3 regions of the uncultured Porticoccus sp. genome follow, and region 1 is predicted to be linked to each of the others. Evidence: predicted binding sites of a transcription regulator. Region 1 holds the regulator's gene; each other region holds the start of a gene.

Evidence for each region. Region 1 encodes sigma-54, which starts transcription at its own class of promoters, with help from an activator protein. Its sites were predicted from a motif close to TGGCACANNNNTTGCNNT; they were not measured.
Region 2: AACZ64_RS04245 (PEP-CTERM sorting domain-containing protein) is a predicted target of sigma-54. The motif match lies at 1,869-1,886, and genes of this name have one in related genera.
Region 3: hmpA (NO-inducible flavohemoprotein) is a predicted target of sigma-54. The motif match lies at 1,668-1,685, and genes of this name have one in related genera.

The regions. Positions count from the first base shown of each region.
Region 1 covers NZ_CAXBHS010000007.1:143,507-148,518, reverse strand. The annotation lists gene AACZ64_RS08325 (HAD-IIIA family hydrolase) at 1-110, shown strand, start outside; gene lptC (LPS export ABC transporter periplasmic protein LptC) at 115-696, shown strand; gene lptA (lipopolysaccharide transport periplasmic protein LptA) at 686-1,189, shown strand; gene lptB (LPS export ABC transporter ATP-binding protein) at 1,190-1,915, shown strand; gene AACZ64_RS08305 (RNA polymerase factor sigma-54) at 2,040-3,491, shown strand; gene raiA (ribosome-associated translation inhibitor RaiA) at 3,512-3,799, shown strand; gene ptsN (PTS IIA-like nitrogen regulatory protein PtsN) at 3,805-4,263, shown strand; gene rapZ (RNase adapter RapZ) at 4,276-5,012, shown strand, end outside.
Region 2 covers NZ_CAXBHS010000003.1:77,740-82,751, forward strand. The annotation lists gene AACZ64_RS04230 (PEP-CTERM sorting domain-containing protein) at 1-115, opposite strand, end outside; gene AACZ64_RS04235 (hypothetical protein) at 627-911, shown strand; gene AACZ64_RS04240 (hypothetical protein) at 1,091-1,690, shown strand; gene AACZ64_RS04245 (PEP-CTERM sorting domain-containing protein) at 1,967-2,629, shown strand; gene AACZ64_RS04250 (M90 family metallopeptidase) at 3,077-3,865, shown strand; gene AACZ64_RS04255 (DMT family transporter) at 4,047-4,979, opposite strand.
Region 3 covers NZ_CAXBHS010000009.1:41,100-46,111, forward strand. The annotation lists gene norR (nitric oxide reductase transcriptional regulator NorR) at 3-1,574, opposite strand; gene hmpA (NO-inducible flavohemoprotein) at 1,750-2,922, shown strand; gene AACZ64_RS09315 (histone deacetylase) at 2,983-4,083, opposite strand; gene AACZ64_RS09320 (GNAT family N-acetyltransferase) at 4,132-4,674, opposite strand; gene AACZ64_RS09325 (aminotransferase class I/II-fold pyridoxal phosphate-dependent enzyme) at 4,887-5,012, shown strand, end outside.

The sequences.
Region 1 (5,012 bases):
CACTCTGGCAGACTACCGCCTGCGGTGGAGCCGGTGCTGTCCGGGAACTGGCCGAGCTGCTTTTGCAGGCTCAGGATAAACTGGAATCCACCTTTACGGACTACCTCTAGGCTTATGCGTAACATTTTGATGACTGCCATGCTGCTCGCCTCAACAGGGATTTTCCTGTTGTTCTGGCTGTCACCACCAGAGGTATTTCTGAACAAGCCAAGCGCCGATGTAGAAGAATTACCCAAAGCAGACAGTTATATGAACAATATTGATACGGTAAATTTTGACAGGGATGGCAACCGGGCTTACACCCTCACAGCCACGGAGGCACGCCACTTTAATCGCGGCAACCGACTGGAACTGGAGAACCCCGGCATGGTGTCTTACAGTGAGCCGAACGAGGGTTCGGAGCAGGCACCCCCATGGCATGTAACCTCCCAGAAAGGGACTATCTACAACGGGGGTGAACGGGCTGTCCTGTCCGGTGACGTCTATGCCAGGCAATCTGTTAAAAAAGGCGGCAAAAATGAATTTCTCACCAGCAAATTAACCATATTCCCTGAGACCAATATTGCCGAAACCGGCCTGCCTGTGACCATTAAAACGCCTCAGGGGGAGACCACTGGCACAGGCATGTGGGCAGATCTTAATGATGAGATATTCAAACTGCTATCAAAAGTAAAGGGGATTCACCGTGCGCCATAATTTATTCATTCTGCTGCTACTGGCAGCATGTCATTCCTCCAGTCTGGCGCTACCCAGCGACGCACAACAGCCTATCAATATTGAGTCGGACAGAGCCGAACGATATGAAAAAACCGGTACAACGATCTACGAAGGCGCTGTCGTTATTACCCAGGGAACCATCAAAATTCACGCGGACAAAGTCACCGTCTACACGGCAAATAACCAGGTCGTCCGAATTGTCTGTGTGGGAGAACCTGCCCGCTACCAACAACAACCGAACCCCAACGACAACATGATGTACGCCAAGGGCGACACTATTGAATACCATCTGGCCAGTGACCGTATCGACCTACTGAAAAATGCCAGCGTTGAGCAAAATGGCACCGTTATCACCGGTGAAAAAATCAACTATGACCTGAAGGCAGAGGTGGTCAAGGCGAGCAGTGGCGACAATCCCCGCCAGCGAATCCAGATGGTCATTCCACCCAACAAGCAAAAGGATGCAAACTAAATGGCTATCCTTAAAGCGTCAAACCTGGTCAAAAGCTATAAAAGAAGGCCGGTGATTCGCGATGTATCCCTCACCGTCGAAAGCGGTGCGATTGTCGGATTGCTCGGGCCTAACGGCGCTGGCAAAACCACCTGTTTTTACATGATTGTCGGGCTGGTTCATCAGGATGGCGGCTCTGTTTATATCGATGATGAAGACATCACTTCTCTGTCCATGCACGGCAGGGCGCGCAAGGGACTTGGCTATCTCCCGCAAGAGGCTTCCATTTTTCGCAAGATGACCGTGGAGAATAATATTCTGGCGATCCTGGAAACCAGAAAAGATCTCGACAAACAACAGCGTGCAAAAAAACTGGAACAGCTACTCCAGGAGTTTCATATCAGCCATATCCGCAACACCCTTGGCATGAGCCTCTCGGGAGGGGAACGTCGCAGGGTGGAAATTGCTCGAGCACTGGCCATTGAGCCAGCCTTCATTCTTCTGGATGAACCCTTTGCCGGGGTCGACCCGATTTCAGTCAACGATATCAAGCAGATCATCCGTCACTTACGCGATATAGGTATTGGTGTCCTGATCACAGACCACAACGTACGCGAGACACTCGATATCTGCGAGCATGCTTATATCGTTGGCGAAGGACAGGTTATTGCCGAGGGGCAGGCCACCGATATTGTCGCCAACCAGCAGGTACGGGATATCTATCTCGGCGAAGACTTTATGCTTTGATGGGACGTATCACCGCACAGCGATTGTGCAAAGCGGCACACATTTTGCTTGTCTCCCCCCCCGGAGGCAGACTACACTTTCCGTGTGAACATCTTCGTAACAACTCTCTATACGCAGTCATAACATGAAAGCCAGCTTGCAACTGAAAATCGGCCAGCAGCTGACGATGACCCCTCAGCTACAGCAGGCCATCCGTCTGTTGCAATTATCCTCTCTCGACTTGCACCAGGAAATCCAGCAGAACCTCTACGATAACCCGCTGCTTGAGCTTGCTGAAGAATCCGAGAATCTGGCCGCAGAAACCGCCACTGGGAAAGTTGAAGATATCGACAGTGCAACGCGTGATCTTAACAGCAGTGAATGGGACAGCAAAATACCCACTGACCTGCCAGTCGATGCCAACTGGGACGACATCTACCAACCCAGCACCACCATCAGAAACACCGGCGCGGATACACGCGATTTTGACAGCGTTCACAACGTCACAGAGTCGCTTCAGGACCACCTGATCTGGCAACTTAATCTGACGCCGATGTCTCCCAAGGATTACCTGATCGGTGAAATCATTATCGATTCAATTGATAGCCGGGGCATGCTGACGGCACCGGTTGAAGAAATCTGGGCTGCGCTGGACGACGAAATTGAGCTGGATGAAGTACTCGCTGTAGTGCACCGCATTCAGCAGTTTGACCCACCTGGTGTTGCAGCCACCGGCCTCGCCGAATGCCTTCTGATTCAGCTGAACCAGTTCTCTCCTGATACGCCGCTGATTAACGAGGCCATCCAGCTCGTCACTGACCACCTGGAACTGGTTGGACAGCGCAATTTTCGACAAATGGAAAAAATCACCGGTCTGTCCCACGAGATACTCGAGGGTGCCATCCTACTTATCCAGACATTGGCTCCCAACCCCGGTGACGCCATTCGAAACGATGATATCGAGTACGTGGTACCCGATGTTCGAGTCACCAAAGTCGATAATCACTGGAAAGTTTCCCTCAATGAGGACATCACTCCTCGCCTGAGTATCAATCAACAGTACGCGCAGCTGATTCGCAGAGCCGACTCCAGCCAAGACAACACCTTCCTCAAGAATCACCTCCAGGAAGCCAAATGGTTTCTGCGCAGCATGGAAAGCCGCAATGACACCCTGATGCGCGTCACCAGTTGCATCATTGAATTACAACAGGGCTTTCTGGAACAGGGACCCGTGGCGATGAAGCCCATGGTGCTGGCAGACATTGCCGAACGACTGGACCTGCACGAATCCACTATTTCGAGGGTGACCACCCAAAAGTACATCGACACACCGCAGGGTGTTTTTGAACTAAAGTATTTCTTCTCCAGCCACGTCTCGACCGACGCTGGCGGGGAGTGTTCATCAACAGCCATTCGCGCTATGCTGAAAAAAATGGTAAGCGCTGAAAATCCGGGCAAGCCCCTCAGCGATAACAAACTGACAGCACTGCTTCAGGAGATGGGTATTCAGGTTGCCCGACGCACTGTTGCCAAATATCGCGAGGGGATGGGCATCCCCTCTTCCAGCGAAAGAAAACGCTACAACCCCAACACCTAACACCTATTAAGGAGAACCGCATGCAATTGAACATCAGCGGACATCATCTCGATATCACTGATCCGATCAAAGACTATGTCACTACCAAATTATCCAAACTGGAGCGTCATCACGACGGTATCACCAGCACGAACGTGATTCTCTCAGTTGAAAAATTGATCCAGAAAGCTGAAGCAACAGTCCATGTTAGCGGCGGTGAATTCTTTGCCGATTCCGAGCATGAGGATCTTTATGCGGCTATCGACATGCTGACCGACAAACTGGATCGACAGCTAATCAAGCACAAGGAAAAGAACCGCGGTAGATAACACTCATGAAACTGATTGATGTACTCACCCCTGAAAACACCGTTGCCAGCGCCGAGGGCGGTAGCAAAAAAAGGGTACTGGAAAACCTTTCCGTCTTCCTGAAAGAACGCATGGAGGGGGTCAACGCAGACGATCTCTACCAGAGTCTGCTGGCAAGAGAGCGACTGGGCAGCACCGGGATAGGAGAAGGTGTTGCCATCCCCCACTGTCGACTGGCAGGCTGTGAAAAGATTACCGGAGCACTTGTCAAACTGGCTGATGCCGTCGATTTCGATGCTATCGATGGAGAGCCGGTAGACCTGATCTTTGCACTGATCGTTCCCGAGGAGCAAAACGACGAACACCTGCAGGTCCTCTCTTCCATCGCCGAATTACTTCAGGACGAAACGGTTCGCAATGCATTGCGACAGGCCGGCAGTGATCAAGACCTCTTTCGGATAGCAACCGGCAATGATGGCGACTGAGGCGAAAGGCTAATGCGACTGGTGGTGGTAAGTGGGCGTTCTGGATCCGGCAAGAGTACCGCACTGAACGTCCTCGAAGATGTCGGTTTTACCTGCATTGACAATCTTCCCGCCAGTTTGCTTCCCGGCCTTTTTCAGAAAGCCATCAACGCCAAGAACCAGCATTGGCTGGAAAAAATTGCGGTGGGAATTGATGTCCGCAACCTGGGCGAAGACCTTGACCAGCTTCCAAAAATTCTTGCGGAGCTGAAGCATTCGGGCATCAACTATGAAGTGCTTTTCCTCGATGCCAGAAATTCCGTCATCATCCAGCGTTTCAGTGAAACACGCCGCAAGCACCCACTAACCAACGACCGGGTAGATATTAACGAAGCCATAGAACTTGAGACCACCCTGCTGGACCCAATCGCCTCAATTGCAGATCGCAGAATTGATACCAGCACCATGACCCTGCACCAGCTACGCGATGTCATCAAGCAGCAAATTGCTCCCCACACCAGGGACGACATGGCTATCATGTTTGAGTCCTTTGCCTTTAAACGCGGAGTACCAGTCAACGCGGATTTTGTCTTTGACGTTCGCTGCTTGCCAAACCCCCACTGGAAACAGGAGTTAAGGCCCTTTACCGGCAACGACCAACCAGTGATCGAATTTCTCGAATCGCAACCGGAAGTCATCGACATGACGAATGACATCAAGCAGTTCCTGTCCCGCTGGACACCGTCATTTCTTGCCAATAATCGCAGTTA
Region 2 (5,012 bases), on a different contig from region 1:
CGTCGGCATTGTAGGTGTCCCAGCTGCCGACATAAATGGGTGCTGCGTACAGGGAGCTGCTGAATACCAGCGCAAATATGGCGGCGCACTTTCCCAGGAATTTCTTTGTAATCATGTTGTTCTCCAAATTTTACTGCCAGTTAGGTGGTCTTCGTTGCAGTGTCCTGACACTGCCAGGTGACGCCAACGTTTTGTAGTTTGTCTAACACACAATCATAAGCATAAAGTGTGCCATATTTTTATCTTATTAAATTACAATAAGTTAATGGGGGCTTTGAGTGTAGATGCTGGCTGACTGTAAATTATTTTGACAGTAAGCCGGGGAAGCACGTGATGCCAATTTTTAGAAGATGAAAGAATTGGTAACAACTGAGAATTAATTAAAGGGGGCGGTGAGAATTCAAATCTAAAGGGGCATCACAATTATTTATTAACCATTTATTGTTATCTGTTTTCATCACTTAACATAATTCAGGTATGTTTGAACCATTATGACTTTTTTGGCTGCTTGCTTTGGCTACTTGCGCTGATCAAGCAGTCTGACTGCCAAGTGGCAAACGCTCATAAGGTTGGTTATCTACAGGTTATTTCCTGCCTGTAACGCAACTGTGATATTTAGGGGGCATATGCTCAATTTTCTGCGAATTTTTAGTTGGTTGCTGTTCACATTTGGTGTCGTTGGGTTTCTGGCTGTTGCCCTGGGGTTTAAACCGGATATTGGCTCGCTAGCTTCGGCGCTCGGAATTCTTGGAATTCAGGTGATATTTTCGGCGATGATTCTGTACGGATTCAGGCTGCACCGGCAAGGCAGGATTGGCCGTCATAACCTTGTTTACGGTAGCTGGTTTATTATCGTCGCCCTTGTGATTATCGGTCAGGTCTGGATTAATATCAGTGACGTCAACTTTTAATAAAACGCAGTCCTGAAGTTAATGGGATTCGGTTTAACGAGGTGGTGGGGATGCCTTAATCCTGTCTCCCAGCCGTGGTTTTTTCACCCTCCAACGTACAAAGTCCGGATGTGTTGGAACGCAACTATCGGGTGGGGAATGGAAGATTTGAACCTGATATGTCAAACGGAGAAGGCATCATGAAATCAGTTTTTACAGGCTTTATCTTGTCATTTACCTTAAGTTTTTCTATTCATTCGGTCGCAGCTGACGGCATCAAGGAAGTGCTGGATCTGACCGAAAAGTATATCAAGTTGTGCCAGACAGATGACATCAAGCATGTCATGCCCAGTTTGGTTGCTGATGGCTTAAATAAACCTTCACGGGGTAGCACACCCACCAAAACCATCGACGATTGGGAGTTCAAAGTAGATATTCCCAGTCAAGGATTCAAAATGTGGCTTGCTCATCAACAGTCGGCCGGAATAGACCCCCCTTTTATTTGTAATATCAGTGCTTCATTGAAAAGCGGCGATACGCGAGATTTCAGTTTTATGAAATCTGATTTTTTACCGCTTATGATTAATATTTTTGGTGCCCCGACCCGTACCGAAACGCACCCAAAAAGGTCTGAAATTTACCATGCACAATGGTGCCAAACACCCAAAGGCGGCATGGAGCTCATGGCAGTGAATCCCCAGGTCAAAAGATGGGCTAATGCTGGACAGAGTGCTGATGTTGTTAATGTATTCAGGATTGGCATGAGTTTGTGGCAGGGTAAAGATAAGTATTGCCGATAACTTTCAACGCTGTTTTAAATGGGGAGTTTTTATTCATGTTTGAGTTCCAGCCTTTGGCTTCATTGTAAAGATGGTAAAAGGATCATGGCGCTGAGGTCGTCAGGTTCCTTTACATTGCTGGGATTCAAGTATCAAAGAAGTTTAGTTAACTGTTTGATTTTTAGTTATATTTATATTTTGGCCTGGATTTTGCTTAGGCCTTAAACTTGAATGTAAAAAGTGACGATTGATTTATCGTCAAACAATGAATATATCGAAAAGAAGGGGTACTAAATAATGCGTGGTCAATACAAAAAAATTCTGTTCGGATTGGGCTTGGGAATGGCCATGTCGGTTAGCGCCTTCAGTGTTCATGCGAGTCCCATTACCAGCGGGCTGTTCACTCCCGATGCGGTTGAAGACTACGAAGGCACGCCTGGCAGTCGAACAGTTTTAACCACGTTGTTTGGCGGAGACGTGAGTGTTGTCGATGGTTCAGTAAATCATCGGTCGGTTGACGCGGGTGACTGGATTGACTTCAGGTCATCAAGTGCGATTGTCCCGAATTCAGGCTCACGCTTTGGTGTTGGGTATGGCTTCGGTAGCTATTCCCTGGATTTTTCTGGACTGGGTGGGATTTTCGGATTCAGCGGCTGGTTCAGTGCTGCCGGTGCCGGTTCGGAGTTTATCGAGTTTTTTGGTCTTGCCGCGGAATCGCTGGATATCGTTTCCAGAGCTAACGGTTTTGGCCCGGGTGATGGCACTATGGAGTTTGTGAGCGTGCTGTCTACGGTTGCTATTGGGTCAATCACCATTTCCGGGTCAGAGATTGCATCGGACGATCTGGCCTATACAACATCCCGGGCTACCGGTCAGATTCCAGTCCCCGGTACTCTGTTGCTGGTTGGTCTGGGCCTGGCTGGCCTCGGTCTGCAGCGTCGTAGACGTGCTCTGGCCTGATTGCCAGCAGTCCCATTTGCTGTTCGGATCTAATGAATCAGTAACGTGAGTGACAGGCTCGTCTGATTAAAAATAGTTGTGGGCCAGGCTTCTCTAATTTATGGAAGCCTGGCCCACATTTTTATGTGTGATATTTTTTATAGGCTCGGCTTGCATGGCTTACCACCTGTTTCATTGTGGTAAATCAGTTCGTTTCATGTGGTTTGAGTCCTTTTCTTTAACGACTTCATTGATTGCCTGACGATATTTTTTTGTGGATTGGTCATTGGCCGTTCCATAGACGCCTGTCTAGTTCTTTCGAAAACTGGCGGTGCCAGAAAGCAGAATTTTCCGTAAGCTGTTCGCAGTGAGCGTCTGCATGAAAAATCGTGTTTCTCAGACGTTCCAATCCTGTCGTTCCTGAACCGTTCAAGACGTTATGCTGTAGTGAATTATGGTGCGTTAAACATGTTTAAGCGATTGCGCAACTGGCTGGAAGGTCGACGCGTTAAGAAAATGGGTTTTACCGCCGCGCAATGGGAGGCCGCTATTGTCGACTGGCCGGTGATGCATCGTTATCAGGGGTCCGAGCGCGATGCCCTGCGCGATATGACCTTTCGGTTTCTCGCGCGTAAAACGTTCGTTTCTGGCGGTGAGTTCCAGTTCACTGATGCCATGTGTCTGAAACTCGCGACAATGGCTTGTGTGCCCGTTCTACATCTCGGCCTGGATTGGTATGACCGCTGGCAGACGGTGATTCTCTACGAAGAAGATTTCGTGCCGAACCGCTCCCATCGCACTGATGATGGCGTGGTTCATGCCAGAGGTCCCGGCTTGAGCGGCGAAGCCTGGTATCGTGGTCCGGTGATTTTATCGTGGCAGTCGATCTGCGACAGCGGCGCAGATACGCGTCACGGTAAGGCCGCTAACGTGGTGATCCACGAGTTGGCGCACAAACTCGATATGTTGCGTGATGGTGCGAATGGTGCGCCGCCAATGCATCCCGATATGCGCCCCGGCGAGTGGCACGATATTTTTACGGCCGCGTGGGATCGATTGCAAAATGATCGGCAGCATCACCGATCACTGCCCCTTGATGATTATGCGCTGACCAGTCCGGCTGAATTCTTTGCGGTGTGCAGTGAAGCATTTTTCGAGACGCCGGAAACCATGAAGGCAGCGATGCCCGAAGTCTATCGGTTGTTGTGCCAGTTTTATCGCCAGCAACCGGTGCTGCTGGCGATCTCTGGTATGTAACCCATTTAACCCCTTTCGATCCGTTCGTCTTCCGGCAAAAATTGCTCGCCTGTGCCCCATCTTTTCCGCTGTTGTAGGCTCTATTACAGCAGTTTGAAAGCAAAGCTCCGCACGCTAAACCAGATAACAGTTTCGTCTTTATGCTGAACAGCTTGCGTTACGGGCTGGTGTGATTGAGACGTTACCCCTGTCGCATCAGGCTCAACCAGACGATGCCACTCAGCACCACAGCGCCACCCAGTAACTGAACCGGCGCCAGTGTCTGACCCAGAATCAGAAAACCCAGCAGTAGGGAGGCGACCGGTTCCAGATTCATTACCGGGGCGTTGCGAGCCATGTTCAGGCGCGGCACCAGCACAAACAATATAGTGGATGCAGTACCATACAGGGCCGCCAGACTGGCCAGCCCGACCCAGCCGGCCTGACTTTGGGGCAAGTTCAACCCACCAGGTACGATGCCCAGTACGCCACCGAGTGCCATTAACACCAGCACCGTCATCATGGTGAATACACTGCGTATCGCACCGGGCAGCTGGGATAGCCGGTTCTCGGTCACCCAGATGGCAACAGCAAAGAACAACGCAGCCGATTCAGCCAGTATCACGCCAGGCAACCAATCCGGCCCCATTGCGGCGGGATCTGCCAGCCATGTGCCCAAATCCAGCACCATGACCAGACCGATCAGAATAATCGTCATGATCAGGGTCAGTCTTAGAGTCGGTCGTCGACCGCCCAATAGCCACGTCAACAAGGTATACAGAATGGGCCAGGTGTTCACTAGCAAGAGGGCCACGGCCACCGGAATGCGTGCTACCGCCGAATAGAGACACAGGCTTTGCCCGGCGATCATGATACCCAGTAAGCACTGCCAGCGCCGTTTACCCGAGGGAATGCTGAGCCTGTGTTTTTGCGCAAGCACCAGCGTCAGCATCATCAGAAAGGCAATGCTGCCACGCGTCAGAATAGCCAGCAACACGCCGGTACCGTCATCAAAGGCCACCCGGGCCGCGACATGATTGGCGGCAAACAGAAAGGAACCGGTAACCAAAATGGCAATGGCCAGCGGTCGGGCCAGATGTTGGGAGGCGTTTGGCATGGTTTGACGTTCACTCAAGGTTCAAATCGTTCAGCCTAGCAGCTTAACCCA
Region 3 (5,012 bases), on a different contig from region 1:
CACTAAAGCCGCTGGCCGTTTACTCCCAGTCGTTTAATCAGGCGGCTGAAATTGCCGCGGTCCAGTCCCAACTCCCGCGCAGCCCGCGACTGATTACCATCACAGCGGTGCAATGTATCACTGACCAGACGCCGCTGGAAATTCGCAGTGGCCTCCCGCAGGTTCGGCGAGCTGACAGTATCAGAGGGTGTCAGTGCTAGATCGTCAGCGGGACTTGAGCAGGTTTCGGGCGCCGACAGATCCAGCACCTCCAGGCCGATGCTGAGCAATTTACGCGAGCCAACCTCCTGTGGAAAACGCGCCCGCGCCCGCAGCACAGCCCGGCTGATCAGATGCTCCAGCTCCCGGACATTGCCCGGCCAGTCATAATGCAGCAGGGCTTCCCGCGCACTGCTATCCAGCCTTATACCCCGCAGGCCTAGACGACGCCGATTCAGCTCAAGAAAGTGCCCGGCCAATACCAGCACATCGCGATGACGTTCGCGCAATGCCGGGACCTGGATGGGGTAAACACCCAAACGGTGATACAGATCCGCGCGAAAATGGCCGGTCGCCACCTCACGACTCAGATCCCGATTGGTGGCAGCGATAATTCTCACATCCACCCGGTGGACGGCATCGCTACCCGGACGCTGTATTTCGCCACTTTGCAGAGCGCGCAAAAGCTTTGGCTGGACAGCCAGCGGCAACTCGCCCACCTCATCGAGAAACAATGTGCCGCCATGGGCCAGCTCAAACTTACCGGCACGGGCCTGCGACGCACCGGAGAATGCCCCCTGGGTATGGCCAAACAGCTCGCTTTCCACCAGATTTTCCGGCAATGCAGCGCAATTCACATACACCAGCGGAAAGTCCGCACGTGCCGAACTGAGGTGAAGATGACGGGCCACCAACTCTTTGCCCACACCGGTTTCTCCAGTGATCAGCACCGCCAGATCAGATCGCGCGACCACATTGATATCCTGGTAAAGCAGTTTCATCGCCTTGCTGTCACCAATCAGCTGTGACTGCCCCTGATCCGCCACTACGGCCTGCGCCACAAGATGTTCCCGCTCGGCGCGAGCCTGTAGTCCACCAATCAGATTAATGATTCTGATGGTTGCCTCAGTGAGACGAATGAACGTGCGCAGCGCCAGCGTATCAATATCGTCGAATACGCCGGGCTGCAAAGCATCCATTGTCAGAACCCCCCAGGGAATGTCATCGATGTAGAGAGACACGCCGAGACAGTCATGCACATGCAGGCTGTCACTGGTGCCATCAATCAGCCCGTCATAGGGATCGGATAATTCCGAATCCGCCAGGAATCGCACCGGCTCGCGACTCAATAAAATTTTCGCCAGCCGCGGCTGCTCATCCACCACGAAGGTACGTCCCATCGCGTCCTCGCTGAGCCCGTTGACCGCCATGGGTTGCAACGTGGAGCCCTGCAACTTCAACAGGGCGGCAGCATCGCAGGGAAAGACCTGATTCAGCGCCGTCAGCAAGCGGGCATAGCGCTGTTCAGGCGACATTTCCCGGCACAGGTCCGCAAGAATCTCCAGCATGACCTCAGGCACATTACTTGCTGTCATAAATACACCATTATTGTTTATTTAACATCATTACGAATGGTATCACTTTAACAGCATAAAAATTATTTTTATAACATTCATAGTGTTATATGTTGGCACAATAAATGCCTTATCTCTTGTACCTGAGCAGCTTTTTATATCCGAACAGCACTCACAGCAGAGAATGGAGTACGTTATGCTTTCACAACAGTCCAGAGACATTATTGATGCCACCCTGCCCATCGTGGGCGAGCACGTGAATCAAATCACCGAGGTCTTTTATCCGCTGATGTTCGACCGCTACCCGGCCGTCAGGGACTATTTCAACCAGGCCCACCAGGCAACAGGTACGCAGCCACGGGCGCTGGCCAATGCCGTGGTCGCCTATGCCAGCAACCTGGATCGTCTGGAAGTGCTCGGCGATGCCGTAGGACTCATTGTGCAAAAGCACGTCTCGCTGAATATCCTGCCGGAGCACTACCCCATCGTCGGCGAATGCCTGCTGGCAGCCATTAAGGAAACACTGGGCGATGCAGCCACAGAAGAGGTCCTCTCAGCCTGGGGTGAAGCCTATGGTCAACTGGCAGAGCTACTGATCAACGCCGAAGAGCAGGTTTATCAGGCCAACCAGGAGAAACCCGGTGGCTGGCGCGGTGAACGCGGCTTCGTGCTGGTGAAAAAAATTCGTGAAAGCGATGTCATCACATCATTCTACTTTGAACCGGCCGACGGCAAACCCATTGCCGGCTTCAAGCCCGGTCAGTACATCACCCTGATACTCGACATTGACGGGCAGGCTGTCCGCCGTAATTATTCGCTGTCGGACAGCCCCGGCAAGCCGTATTACCGGATCAGTGTAAAGCGCGAACCCGGCGGGCTGGTCTCGAACTATCTGCACGATCAGTTCAGCGTCAACGATCACATCAAACTGACCGCACCCTGTGGCGACTTTGTTCTCAACGACGCCCAGCGGCCGCTGGTATTACTGAGTGGTGGCGTCGGTATCACACCCACCGTCAGCATGCTGCAGCCCGCATTGGACAGTGGCCGCCAGGTACATTTCCTGCATGGGGCCCTGAACAGCGATTGCCACGCATTCAAGGATCTGGTTGAGGAAATGGCCCACAACTACGAAAACCTGCACCGCTACTACTGTTACAGCGACCCCCTGCCCCAGGACAAAGACCAGCACAGCGGATTTTTTGATCGCGAACGCCTGGCGGGACTGTTGCCTGCCCATGGGGAAATAGACGTGTATTTCCTCGGGCCAAAACCCTTTATGCAGGCCTGTTATCGTGCGCTCAATGAATTGAAAATTCCTCTCGACCGCATTCGCTATGAATTCTTCGGGCCACTGGAAGAGCTGTAAAAACTGCGGCCAGGTACGACTTTTTTACCTCGAAAGTTGTACCTGGCCGCGGCTTTCATTTCAGTCATCGTCGATAAATGCCGTGCGATGGAATTCCGCCGCTTCCGTCACTTCCTTCACCCCACACTCCAGCAATTCTGGCACATCACCTCCCGCCAACACCTCCAGCACAGCGTGCACCCCACGGGAAAGCGATGTCAGGTTGTAGCCGCCTTCCAGAACAAGCGCCAGCCTGCCATCGCAGTATTGGTCGGCAATATCCTGAACGATGCGCGTGAGGACCTTGAAACCGTTATAGGTCATATTCATGGCCATATCATTGTGATGCGGGTCAAAGCCAGCCGAGACCAGAACCAGATCGGGTTTAAAGCGCTCGACGGCCGGGAGCAGTATTTCACGAAAAGCTTTCTCAATAGCAATGTCACCGGCAGCTTCAGGGAGCGGTACGTTAATCGTGTAACCTTCGCCGAGTCCGGCACCGACTTCGTCAAGATGGCCCGAACCGGGATAAAAAGGTGCGGCACAGTGGGTATCGAAAAACAGCACATCGGGGTCCGCCCAGAATATTTCCTGGGTACCATTGCCATGGTGTGCATCCCAGTCAACGATTAGGATTCGCTCACAATTCAACTTCGCCTGGGCATGGGCTGCCGCCACTGCAACATTATTCAGCAAACAGAAACCTCTGGCCCGGACCGGCTCAGCGTGATGACCCGGGGGGCGAACCAACGCAAAGGCACTTTTTGACTTTTTATTGACCACGCTTTCCACCGCTGCGATGGCATTACCGGCTGCGGCGATGGCTGCCTTGATACTGTCGGGTGACACAGCAGTGGTATCACTATCCAGCCAGGCGCTTTTTCCTGCCAGGGAGAAAATATGATCGAGATATGACGTGGTATGAACGCGGCTCAGCTGCTTGTATGTGGCACTGGCACCCGACGTCAAATGGATGCCTTGAATCGGGTTCTCGTCAAGGTACGTCTTGATCGCACTCAGCCGTCCGGGATGTTCCGGATAGCTCCATTTAAAGTCCAGTTCTTGCAGGATGGTTCTGACATGTTTTTCCACCCGACTGGGGATAAAAGGCAAATCCACCTGTGGGTCATGGCCCAGCATCACCTCGTCAAAAAAGACATCTACCTTGCGATCGCCTATCACCCAATTCCCCTTTGACTGTTCGAAACTGTCTGCTTACAGATTACGAGCTCATCGCCGTTTTGCCAGAGCGCTCTGCACGACCGTTGTGAAGGCCGCAGCACGGACTCCCGTAGGCTTGAACCCCAGCTTACTCCAGGTCGCCGCTGCCTCCTTGTTGGAAGCGGCGTATTCGAGGATCAACTCATCGATACCCTGACTCTCCGCAAATGCAACCAACTCCCGAAGTATGGCACTGGAAACGCCAAGTTTACGAAAATTCGGCTCCACCCAAACATCATCAATAATGCCGGACTTGCACTCAATGTCTCCAGACTGTTCCCAGATACCCTGATTACGCCACACGTATAAATAGCCCATCCCCACCAACCTGGCATCGCCCGCCTCGGCCACAACAAGCAGCTTACCCGGATCTGAAAGAGACGAGCGCAGCGTTGCCATCAGCCGTTTTCGCTCCTCTTTCTTAAGGGTGTGAGGTGGTTCCCCTGCAACGTGAAGTGCCAGTCTGGCAAGGAAATCGACAAGCACAGGCAGGTCGGCTTGCACCGCTTTGCGTATCCTGAAGTTGCCGGCATTGTCTCTGGTTATGACCATTTGCTTAACGTCTCAGACACGTATGGAAAAGTTGGAAGTTATACCTGATCGGAGTTTTTCCTTTATCCCGGCAATACCGAGAAAATCCCAGACTACACCACTCACGGACTCTGGCACTATAATAATGAACGATTCCGTGTATTGCTTGTGTTCGCTTGTCATCCTGCTTACCCGAGCTAACATGCATTCATCCGGCGAAAAAGGACTCATCCATGAAACCCGAAACCATTGCCTTGCACCACGGCTATGAGGCCGACAACCAGCACGCGGTTGCAGTACCCATTCATCAAACAACTTCTTTCTCCTTTGACAATGCCCAACACGGTGCGGATTTGTTT